Euzebya rosea: one gene and its partner. Each later gene encodes a partner of the first gene's protein in a complex. Links are inferred from orthologs where the notes say so. Each region holds a gene or a part of one and is shown in the gene's direction. Other genes may lie near its edges.

Region 1 (5,957 bases):
CCATCGCTGCCGAGGCAGCAGCGCTGGGCGCCAAGGTCGTGCTGGTCACCACCTCGACCCTGCCGGTCCCGCCGGGGGTCGAGGCCGTGCCCGTGGAGTCCGCGCTGGACATGCACGACGCCGTCATGGCCCGGGCCGACCTGGCCGACGTCATCGTCAAGGCTGCTGCGGTCGCCGACTTCCGTCCCGTGGCCCGCGCCGAGCACAAGATCAAGAAGGCCGACGGCACCCCGACCATCGAGCTGGTGCCCAACCCCGACATCCTGGCCGAGCTCGGTGCCCGCGACGACCTGCGCGCGGTGCTGGTCGGCTTCGCCGCGGAGACCACCGACGTGGAGGCCCACGGCCGCGACAAGCTGCGGCGCAAGGGCGCGGACCTGATCGTCATCAACGACGTCAGCCAGGCCGACGCCGGGTTCGCGGTCGACACCAACCGTGCCGTGATCCTCGCCGCCGACGGCATGCGCCGCGACGTGGCGCTGACCAGCAAGCGCGAGCTGGCCGCCATCCTGCTGGCCGAGGCCGCCAACCGCCTGCCTGCCTGAGTCGGGCCCGGGCCGAACCGCCGGAGCCGCTGCACGGCCATGATCCATCCCACGGTTTCGCCTGTCCGATGGGGGCTCCGGACCAGCGGGGGCTCCGTATAGGCTGTCCCCCAACGCTTTTTCGCTCCGGGGGTGCCATCTGGCGCGCCCCCGACCCCCGAACACGAAGGAATCCCCACGATGGCGCGTTCATGGCAGTTCACCTCCGAGTCCGTGACGGAGGGCCACCCCGACAAGGTGGCAGACCAGGTCTCCGACGCGGTGCTGGACGCGGTGCTCGCCAACGACTCCAACCCGTGGGACGCGCGTGTGGCCTGCGAGACGCTGGTCAACACCGGCCTGATCGTCGTCGCCGGTGAGATCCGCACCGACGCCTACGTCGACATCGCCGCGATCGCCCGCGAGACCGTCGCCGGGATCGGCTACGACAGCTTCGACGCCGGCTTCGACGGCCGCCTCTGCGGCGTCCTGGTCACCATCGACCCGCAGTCGCCCGACATCGCCGGTGGCGTCGACTCGGCGCTGGAGTCCCGCACCGAGCCGACCGGTGACGAGCTGGACAAGCTCGGCGCCGGCGACCAGGGGATGATGTTCGGCTACGCGACCAACGAGACCGAGTCGCTGATGCCGCTGCCGATCGACCTGGCCCACAAGCTGGCCAAGCAGCTGGCCGCCGTCCGCCACTCCGGCGAGGTCGACTACCTGCGCCCCGACGGCAAGACCCAGGTCACCGTCCGCTACGAGGGCAACACCCCCGTCGCCATCGAGCGCGTCCTCATCTCCACCCAGCACAAGCCGGGCATCGACCTGGCCAGCCAGATGCGTCCCGAGCTGCAGGACAAGGTCATCAGCCCCGTCCTGCCGGCTGGCCTGGACTTCGACGCCGCGGACTTCCTCTGCAACCCCTCCGGCAAGTTCGAGCTGGGCGGTCCCCAGGCCGACGCCGGCCTGACCGGTCGCAAGATCATCGTCGACACCTACGGCGGCATGGCCCGCCACGGTGGCGGCGCCTTCTCCGGCAAGGACTCCACCAAGGTCGACCGGTCCGCCGCCTACGCCGCCCGCTGGGTCGCCAAGAACGTCGTCGCCGCCGGCCTGGCCGAGCGCGCCGAGCTGCAGGTCGCCTACGCCATCGGCGTGGCCCACCCCGTCTCGGTCATGCTGGACACCTTCGGCACCGAGACCCAGGACGTCGACAAGATCCTCGCCGGCATCAAGGAGGTCTTCGACCTGCGTCCGGCCGCGATCATCCGCGACCTCGGCCTCCGCGAGCCGATCTTCTCCCCCACGGCGGCGTACGGCCACTTCGGCCGTGACGAGTTCCCGTGGGAGGCCACCGACCGGGCCGACGCGCTGCGCTCGGCCTCCGGCGCCTAGCGTCGCCGCGGCCACGGCCGACCACCCCACACCCGTCGACACGCGGGCCGGCTCCCGGCCCGCGTTCGCGCGTGTCGTCGTCGACGTCGGCCCGGCCCACCTCGACCGGCCCTTCGACTACCGCATCCCCGACGGTGAGCAGGTCGGGATCGGGTCGCGCGTCCGCGTGCGGTTCAACGGTCGGCTGCGGACCGGCTGGGTCGTCGCGCTGACCGACACCCCCAAGGTCGACGAGGCGAAGGTCAAGCCGCTGGACCGGGTCGAGGGCGACGTCCGCTGGTTCGGTCCCGACGACCTGACCGTCTGGCGCTGGGTCGCCGACCGCTTCGCCGGGACCATGTCGGGCGCCATCGCCCACGGCCTGCCCCCACGCACCGTCCGGGTCGAGCACGAAGCCGCCTCGTGGGGTCCGGCCCGCCACCCCCTCGACGCCCCGATCGGGGCCTCCGTCGCGCATCCGCGAGGATCGGCACGATCGGGCCCGTCGCCGGACGACACGATCGCGCCCGACATCGTCCATGGACGATCGAGCCCCCGATCGCGCCGATCGGAGGTGGGACAGCCGCACGCCAGCCAGCCCGACCCAGCCGGGCCGGGCGAGGGGATGGGGGAGGAGGGGGCGCGTGCGCGGCCGCCGTGTGCGTCGGAGGGGTGGAAGGCGCTGGACGGGTCGGCCCTGCTGAAGGCGGCGTGGGAGCCCGACGGCCGGGCCTACCACCTGCGTCCCCCGCTCCACCACGACCTCGGGCCGCTGCTGGTCGACCTGGTCGCCCGCACGACCAGCAACGGCCGCACCGCCCTGGTGATCGTGCCCGGCCCCGCCCCGGGCCCCGCCGACGACGTCGTCGCCGCCCTCGGGACCGCCGTCGCCGACCACCGCCACCTCGACCGCGACGCCGACCGCTACCGGGCCTACCTGCGCCAGCTCCGCGGGGACGTCACCGTGGCCGTCGGCGAACGTGGGCTGGCGCTGATGCCGATGCCCGACCTCGGCCTGATCGTCGTCGTCGACGAGGCCAACCCGGCCTACAAGGAACGCCGCAACCCCCGCCACCACGTGCGCGAGGCCGCCCTCGCCCGCGGACGGATCCTCGGCGCCACCGTCGTGCTGACCTCCAGCCTGCAGTCCGCCCAGGTCCACAAGCACCACGACGGCGGCCACCTGACGCTCGTCCGCGCCGACCGGGCCACCGAACGCGCCGACGCGCCCGATGTCCGCGTCGTCGACCGCACCACCCTGTCGCCCAAGGACCGCCGCACCCGCCTCGTCGGCCCCATCACCAGCCGCGTCGCCGAGGTCGTCCGCACCGGCGGCACGGTCATCGTGCTGGCCGCCGGCAAGGGCAGCGGGTCCTCCCTCGCCTGCACCGACTGTCGCAGCCGGTTCGAGTGCCGTGACTGCGGGGCCGGCATCGCCCCCGTCGACGGCGCACCCAGCCCCACCTGGCGGTGCGCGGTGTGCAGCTGGACCACCCCGCCGTTCGCGTGCATCGACTGCGGCGCCACCGACACCTTCCCCCTCCGCGCTGGCGCCAAGCGGCTGTCAACGGAGCTGGCGAGGGCCCATCCCGACGCCGAGGTCGGCCACATGGAGGGCTTCGACCAGCCCGGCCCGTCCGGCCGACCCGCCATCGCCGTGATGACCCGGGGCTCCGTCGTTGCCCGGCCCGACTGGCTGCACGGCCGCCGCGCCGACCTGCTGGTCGTCGCCGACCCCGACGTGCTGCTCGGCCGCCCCGACGTCGAGGCCGCCGAGGACGCCCTGCGGCTGTGGTTGGACGGTGCCGCCCTGGCCGATGAGGTCATGGTCCAGACCGGCCAGCCCACCCACCCGGCCCTGCAGTCACTCGTCCGCCTGGACCCCGACGGGTTCTGGCCGGCCGAGGCCGAACGCCGTGCCCCCCTCGGCTTCCCACCCGCCGGGTCGTTGATCCGCATGACCGGCGTCACCCCCGAGGCCGCCGCCGCCGTCCGTGCGGACGTACCCGGTACCCTTCTTGGACCCGACCCCGACGGTGTCGCCCTCCTGAAGACCGACACCCTTCGTGACACGGTTGCAGCCCTGAAGCCCCTGCGCAACGCGTGGGCGCAGGACGACATCCGCGTCCGGGTCGACGTGGACCCCACCATCACCTGAGCCAGCCGCAACGAGGAACCAACGCCGTGTCGACACTGCCAATCCGCCTCTTCGGTGACCCGGTGCTGCGCCAGCGCGCCCACGAGGTCACGGAGTTCGACGACAAGCTCCGCCGCCTTGCCGACGACATGATGGAGACCATGCGCGGCAGCAACGGCGCCGGGCTCGCGGCCAACCAGGTCGGGGTGCTCAAGCGCCTGTTCACCTGGGAAGCGCCCGACCCCTCCGGTGAGGGCTACATGGGCGGGGCCGTGGTCAACCCCGACATCACCTTCGAGAGCGAGGAGATCCAGGAGGGGGAGGAGGGCTGCCTGTCCTTCCCCGGCCTCTTCTACCCCACGGCTCGTCCGCTCGAGGTCCACATCACCGCCCAGGACGTCTTCGGCGAGGACTTCGAGCTGGAGGGCGCCGGCCTGCTGGCCCGCATCATCGCCCACGAGATCGACCACCTGAACGGCATCCTGTTCATCGAGCACCTCGAGAAGCACGACCGCAAGGACGCCATGCGCCGCATCCGGCGCGGCGAGCTCGAGAATCCACCAGCCCCCGAAGGAGAGGTCCTCTGACCATCCGCATCGCGTTCTTCGGCACCCCCCACCCGGCGGTGCCGTCCCTCCGCGCGTTCCTCGACGCCGACGACGTCGAGGTCGTGGCCGTCGTCACCAACCCCGACCGACCAGCGGGAAGGGGACACGAGCTGACCCCACCACCCGTGAAGGTCGCCGCCCTCGACGCCGGACTCGACGTCTGGCAGCCGCAGAAGCCCCGCGAACGGCTGGAGGACCTGAAGGCCCTCGACGTCGACGCCTGTGCTGTCGTGGCCTACGGCTCGATCCTGCCGCAGGACGTCCTCGACGCCGGCGGCAAGGGGTTCGTCAACCTCCACTTCTCGTTGCTGCCCGCCTGGCGCGGCGCCGCACCCGTCCCCGCCAGCATCCTGGCCGGCGACACGACCACCGGCGTCACCTGCTTCCGGCTGGACGCCGGCATGGACACCGGTGACGTGCTGAGCCGCCACGAGGTCCGGATCCTGCCCGACGAGACCAGCGGCGAGCTGACCGAACGGCTGGCCGTGGCAGGCGGGCCCGTGCTCGTCGACGCCATCCGCGGGCTGGTCGACGGGTCGCTGTCGCTGCACCCGCAGGACCACGCCGCGGCCACCTACGCCTCCAAGGTCAGCCCCGAGGACGCACGCCTGGACCTGACCGACAGCGCCGAGCAGCTGGACCGCATGATCCGCGGCTACAACCCGATGCCCGGCGCCCACACCACCTTCGAGGGCACCCGGCTGAAGATCCACCGGGCCGTCCCGATCGCCGACGTCGACGGCACACCCGGGCAGGTCGTCGGTGACGTCGACGGCCGCCCAGTGGTCGCCGTCGGCCGCGGTGGCCTGCGGCTGGACCAGGTCCAGCCGGCCGGCAAGCCCCGCATGGACGGACGCGACTTCGCCAACGGCTACCGACCCGAACGGCTGGGCTCGTGAGCGAGGAGGACCGGGTGGACACCGCCGCCGCCGAGGGCGCCGACCGGGCGGGCGTCGCCGCCCGCCAGACCGCGCTCGTCATCGTCATGCAGGTCCACGAGAACGACGCCTGGGCCTCACCCGTGGCCGACCGGATCCTGTCGAGGAGCCCGCTGGACCAGCAGGACCGGACCTTCGCCGCCAACCTGGCGTTCTCGACCCTGCGCTGGGAGGGCACCCTCGACTGGGTGCTGGCCAACGCCGTGTCCCGTGGCCTGGAGGCCGTCGAGGCCACGCTGCTGGACCTGCTCCGCATCGCCACGTGGGAGCTGCTGCACGGCAACCAGCCGGTCCACGCCGTCGTCGACTCCCACGTCGAGGTCGCCCGTGTCGTCGTCGGCCAGCGCGCCACCGGGTTCGTCAACGGGGTGCT
Region 2 (6,114 bases), on another replicon or contig:
CGGGGCGGAGGAGCTCGCGCCGTTCGTCGAGCGGTCCCGCTGGCGGATCATGATCGGGGACGAGGCGATCACCAGCGCCCTGCTGGACCTGGCGATGGGTCGGTCGTGGTGGCGCCGTCGGCCGCAGGTGCGCATCCAGCGCTTCATGACCGTGGAGCGCATGGACGGCTTCGCCGACGTGGAGGGGTTCCGGCGCGGGGCCCGGCAGGACCTGCCGTGGCTGGAGGAGTTCGCCTGCCGCCTGCACGTCGAGGACCGGATGGGGCCGCCGCTCGGCGGCAGCGCACGCGTGGCTGTGGGTCACCGGATGGGCGAGTCGGTGGATCGCGGGATGACCTGGGTCGTCGAACGTGCCGGTCGGCCCGTCGCCAAGCTGGACCTGTCGCTGTACTCCACTCGGCGGGGTGCGCAGATCGCGGGCGTCTACGTCGACCCGGAGTGGCGGGGCCGCGGGATCGCCACCGGCATGGTCCAGCGCCTCTCGGCCGAGCTGCTCCACGGTGGCCTGCCGGTGATCAGCCTGCACGTCCGCGACGACAACGAGCCCGCCATCCGCGCCTACCGCGGCGCCGGCTTCGCCGAACGCGGCAACTGGTTGCTGGCACTCCGCTGAGGACCCGAGCCCGCGACGGAGGAGCGTTCGCGAGGCCCGGAGGCGGAGTGTGGGGGTCGAAGGGGGTGGAGCGTCAGCGCAACCCCCTGGGGGAAGCTGGCACTCCGCTGAGGACCCGAGCCCGCGACGGAGGAGCGTTCGCGAGGCCCGCCTGAGCGGCGACGGGGAGGGTGTGTGCGATGGACGCCTGTGGGCGCGGAGCATCCCACCCACCCTGCACCCTCGTGTGCGTTGGCGGCCCGCACGGGGTGGGCATCGCACACGGTGGCCAACCCCGGGTGGCATCGACCACCCTCGGGGCCGACCAAGTCACACGGCGACCGACGACCCCGGGACCCAGGTCCAGAGGCCGCCGCGTCTGGACTACGCCTGGGCGAGGACTCCCTCGTCCTCGAGGCGGATGACCAGGTCCTCCGGGTCGGTGCCGTAGATGACCGACAGCGCCCGCAGGTCCTCGCCACGGATGGTGAGGACGTTGCCGTTGAAGTCGCCGCGCTGCAGCTGGATGGTGTGGGCGAACCGGCTGACCGGCCGCAGCTCGGGGTCGAGGTCGGCCCGCGAGAGCTTGCGCAGGTCGAGCATGATCTTGCTGGCGGCAGCGGACGTCGCCGACGACGGCAGGTCCTCCTTCGGCAGCAGCTCCGACACCGGCACGTTGTAGAACTCGCTCAGCTCGGCCAGCTTGGCCACCGAGACCGCGCGGTCCCCACGCTCGTAGGACCCGACGACGACCGCCTTCCAACGGCCGCCCGAGACCTCCTCCACCTGCTGCAGGGTCAGACCCTGCTGCTGACGGATGGCACGCAGACGGGCCCCAAGACGCTTCTGGTAGTCCGTGGCCACTCGTTCCTCCTGCAACGTTCGACGCCCCCTCACGGGGGATACGGCGTGTTCGCCGCGATACACCCTGCGTGAAGCCTAACACAGCGTCACGCTCTGTAAAACTTGTTCTTGTCACCGTCCGTGACCGCGCGCGACTTGAGCGTATGACGCTCAGATGTTGGCACTTCTCCTTGCAGCCTCCACGGGCGAGTGCTAACTTCCCGTCTGGCACTCCGGATGACCGAGTGCCAACCGCGTCGTCGGGGGTGCGAGATCCAGCCGGCGACGCACAGACGATCCGAACCCAATTGCCGACGTCCCGCTGTCGTGCGCGGACCCACCCGTCGAGGGTTGCTCCGCGGTGCGATGCCGAAGGACGACTTAGGAGGAGCTACAGATGGCGACCGCCACCAAGGTTGCACTGCAGCCGCTGGAAGACCGTGTTGTCGTGCAGGCCAACGAGGCCGAGCAGACCACCGCCAGCGGACTGGTCATTCCCGACACCGCCAAGGAGAAGCCCCAGGAGGGCACCGTCATCGCAGTCGGCCCGGGCCGCGTCGGTGACGACAACGAGCGGGTTCCGATGGACGTCGCCGAGGGCGACGTTGTCATCTACTCCAAGTACGGCGGGACCGAGATCAAGCTGGGCGGCGAGGAGTACATCATCCTCTCCGCTCGCGACATCCTCGCCAAGATCCAGAAGTAACAAGGAGTCCGAGACATGGCTAAGCAGCTGAAGTTCCACGAGGACGCCCGCCGCAAGCTCGAGACTGGTGTCAACCAGCTCGCCGACGCGGTCAAGGTCACCCTCGGCCCCAAGGGACGCAACGTCGTCCTCGAGAAGAAGTGGGGCTCCCCCACGATCACCAAGGACGGCGTCACCGTCGCCCGCGAGATCGAGCTGGAGGACGCCTACGAGAACATGGGCGCCCAGCTGGTCAAGGAGGTCGCCACCAAGACCAACGACGTCGCTGGTGACGGCACCACGACCGCCACGGTCCTGGCCCAGGCCATGATCAAGGAGGGCCTCCGCAACGTCGCGGCCGGCGCCAACCCGACCATGCTGCAGCGCGGCATGCAGTCGGCCGTCGAGCGCGTCGTCGAGGCCATCGGCACGATGGCCCGTGACATCGAGACCCAGGACGAGATCACCAACGTGGCCTCGATCTCGGCCAACAACGACCCCTCCATCGGCGAGGTCATCGCCGAGGCGATGGACAAGGTCGGCAAGGACGGCGTCATCACCGTCGAGGAGTCCCAGACCTTCGGCCTGGAGCTCGACTTCGTCGAGGGCATGCAGTTCGACAAGGGCTACATCTCCCCCTACATGGTGACCGACACCGACCGGATGGAGGCCGTCCTCGAGGACCCCTACATCCTGATCGCCAACCAGAAGATCGGCTCGGTCCAGGACCTGCTGCCGGTGCTGGAGAAGGTCATGCAGGGCGGCAAGCCGCTCGTCATCATCGCCGAGGACCTGGAGGGCGAAGCCCTCGCGACCCTGGTCGTCAACAAGATCCGCGGCACCTTCCAGTCCGTGGCCGTCAAGGCCCCCGGCTTCGGCGACCGTCGCAAGGCCATGCTGCAGGACATCGCCATCCTCACCGGTGGCCAGGTCATCAGCGAAGAGGTTGGCCTCAAGCTGGACGGCGTCACGCTGGACCTGCTGGGTCGTGCCCGCAAGGTCACGATCACCAAGGACAACACCACGATCGTTGAGGGCGCCGGGTCCCAGGAGGACATCGACGGCCGCATCAAGCAGATCAAGGGTGAGATCGACAACACCGACTCCGACTGGGACCGCGAGAAGCTCCAGGAGCGTCTGGCGAAGCTGTCCGGCGGCGTCGCTGTCGTGAAGGTCGGCGCGGCCACCGAGGTCGAGCTCAAGGAGAAGAAGCACCGCATCGAGGACGCCCTGTCCGCGACCCGCGCTGCTGTCGAGGAGGGCATCGTCGGCGGTGGTGGCACCGCGCTGCTGCAGGCCGGCAACGCCCTGGACAAGCTGGACCTCGAGGGCGACTACGCCACGGGTGCCAACATCGTCAAGCAGGCGCTGTCCGCGCCGCTGTACTGGATCGCCGCCAACGCGGGCCTCGAGGGCTCCGTTGTCGTGGAGAAGGTGCGCAACCTGGACGCTGGCCAAGGCCTCAACGCCCTGACCGGTGAGTACGGGGACATGATCGCCTTCGGCGTCGTCGACCCGGCCAAGGTGACCCGTTCTGCCCTGCAGAACGCCGCCTCGATCGCTGGCATCATGCTGACGACCGAGACCCTGATCGCCGACAAGCCCGAGCCCGCTGCTGCGGCTCCGGCCGGTGGCGACCACGGCCACGGCATGGGCGGCATGGACTTCTAGTCCAGCGTCACCCGCAAGACCCTCGACGGGGCCGGCCCACACGGGCCGCCCCGTCGTTCGTTCTCGGGTGGCTGAGCCGCCCGTGTGTGGTCGACCCCGGCAGCGGGTGGGGATGGCGCACACCCTTCGGGCTCGTGTGGCATCCCGGGCTGTCGGGGGCGGCGCAGGGACACGGTGGCGCACCCCGTGTGCGATGGACCGGGTGCGCTGCGGTGGATCGCACACGCCCGGCCCACGGGAGGAGGGCCCGGCGCGACGGGCTCAGGGGGAGGAGGGCTCAGGGGAGGGTGGGTCTCGCGCCAGTTGTCCACAGGCATCGCCAGGTCCTGGAACGGGGGACTGCGCGACAGGCCACCCTCGGCGGCATGGCCACACCTCTTGCCTCATCACGGGTGCTCCACCTCGAGCCGCCCCGGACCCGGTGGGCCGGCGTGGGGATGCTCGCGGCGTCCCAGGCCGGGCACGTCGCGGTCTGGCAGGCGCGAGCGCTGGGCCTGACGGCGGAAGCCATCAGACGACGCGCCGTTCGCGAAGCATGGACGCGTGTCCACCACTCGGTCTGGCGCCTGCCCGGCGTTCCTGCTTCCGTGCTCGGGCGGCTGTGGGCTGCGGCGCTGGCGATCGCCAACACCTCGGCCGCGTCCCGTCTCGCGGTCGACCCTCCGGACCTGGACGACCTTCGTCGGGTGCTGGGCGACCTGGTGATGGTCACCGGGTGGTCAGCCGCCGGTCTGAGCGGGTTCGATCGGGGGCGGTCGCTGCGACCGCAGCTCGCGGTGCCGGCGACCGTCACGACCCGACGGGCGGCGGTGGACCTGGTGCGCAGCCGACGTGGGGTCGCCGGATTCTGGGACGACCACGACGGCCTGCCGGTGGCGATTCCCTCGCGGATGCTCTGGGACGCCGCGCACCTGTCGAGGGGGACGATCGGCGCCGTGGAGGCCCTGGGCGACCTCGCGACCCATCTCGACCGCACCCGCCGGTTCGCGGTGGAGGAGCTGCTGGGGCTCGTCGACGAACCAGCTGCGTTCGGACTGCCGAGCAGGCCCCCTCCGCTGCTGCGGGCATGCGCTGAGGAGCTGCGGCCCGGGTTCTCCCACTCACGGACCGAGGACGTGGCACGTCGGATCGCCTCCTCGGTGTGTGCGGAGCTGGGACTCCGACTCCACCCGACGCCGTACGACATCGTCGACGACAGCGGACGGATACTCGGAGAAGCCGATCTGGCCATCCCGGACATCCGCTTCGACGGCGAGATCGATGGTCCCCACCACGAGTCGCCCAGCCAGCAACGGCACGATCGCCGGCGCGACCGCAACGTCAGGCGCATCGACTGGGTCGTGGAGCGCTATCCCACACGCATGATCGACGACGACCGCGACGCGTACCGACGCCGGTTCCGGTCCGACGTCGTCGCCCGGGCCGGGGCGGTCGGACGGGCCGTCGGTTGACGCGTTTCGGCGCATCGACGCGGGGCACGTTCTTCGCATGAGCACTCCGCAGCAACCAGAACTCCACCGCAGCAAGGAAACCCCGGAGATGGACCTCGACAACGTCGCGGGCGACCTCGAGGGTCGAGATCAGCCCGGACAGTCGGGCGGCAAGGGGCGTCCGGTTCCGAAGGACAACCAGCAGGGACACCACCCGGCCAGGGAGCAGGACAAGCCCGACCTCGACAAGTTCGCGGCCAAGCTCGGCCTGGTCGACGACGAGTCGACACCGGACGACGTTCGCACGGATGCGCCGGCGTCGGCCGGCGCAGAGCCGGCAGCGCCGTCGAGGAGCCTGACCGGCGAGGCTGCCAGGGCCATCTCGTCGCTGGAGAGCGCTGGACGGGCGGCCGCCGCTGCCTCGCTCGCGCTCACCGCACGCACTATGCGGCTGGCTGCTGACCTCGTGGACCGCCTCGGCGACGACGTCGCCCCGCGCCGCGCCTGAGACGTCGACGCTCGCGCCGGTGTCGTGTCCGGGACGGTGCGTCAGGCCAGCCGATGCGTCGGACCGGCCACGCGCAAGGCCGACACTGCGTCCGGTCATTCGCCGCAGGGCCACATCCGCCGCAGGGCCTCATCCACCGCAGGGTCTCATCCACAGGGCCGGGCCGGCGCACAGCCCGTGTGCGCTGGACGACCTCTTGGGCCGCCGAAGGCCCACACCCCCTCGCTTGGTGTGCCACGCCGGCCCGCCAGAGGTGGGCATCCCACACATGGGCCACCCCCGTGTGGGATGCACGCCCTCAGTGGGTGGGTATCGCACACGATGGTCGCGGGCGACCGGCCCGGCCACGGCCCCCACGCCCGGTCACGGCCCCCACGCCCGGTCA

The links.
Region 2: the proteins of metK (region 1) and groL are in contact, whole or in part, in a cryo-EM structure (PDB 8P4O), measured with the Escherichia coli proteins. The link is inferred for Euzebya rosea from one-to-one orthologs.

What each region holds. Positions count from the first base shown.
Region 1 is NZ_PGDQ01000005.1:259,530-265,486, forward strand. The notes cover bases 1-2,823. They hold metK (methionine adenosyltransferase), read left to right. Parts: upstream 1-725; coding sequence 726-1,922; downstream 1,923-2,823. Other genes in these bases: coaBC (bifunctional phosphopantothenoylcysteine decarboxylase/phosphopantothenate--cysteine ligase CoaBC), read left to right, coding at 1-545; CUC05_RS08325 (primosomal protein N' family DNA-binding protein), read left to right, coding at 1,858-2,823. Also shown: more of CUC05_RS08325, read left to right, coding at 2,824-4,059; def (peptide deformylase), read left to right, coding at 4,086-4,625; fmt (methionyl-tRNA formyltransferase), read left to right, coding at 4,634-5,545; CUC05_RS08340 (RsmB/NOP family class I SAM-dependent RNA methyltransferase), read left to right, coding at 5,560-5,957. UniProt on the Escherichia coli protein: Catalyzes the formation of S-adenosylmethionine (AdoMet) from methionine and ATP.
Region 2 is NZ_PGDQ01000009.1:170,160-176,273, forward strand. The notes cover bases 1,494-4,473. They hold groL (chaperonin GroEL), read left to right. Parts: upstream 1,494-2,156; coding sequence 2,157-3,791; downstream 3,792-4,473. Other genes in these bases: groES (co-chaperone GroES), read left to right, coding at 1,833-2,141; CUC05_RS14020 (hypothetical protein), read left to right, coding at 4,157-4,473. In the rest of the region: CUC05_RS14000 (GNAT family N-acetyltransferase), read left to right, coding at 1-613; CUC05_RS14005 (transcriptional regulator), read right to left, coding at 977-1,456; more of CUC05_RS14020, read left to right, coding at 4,474-5,242; CUC05_RS14025 (hypothetical protein), read left to right, coding at 5,280-5,729.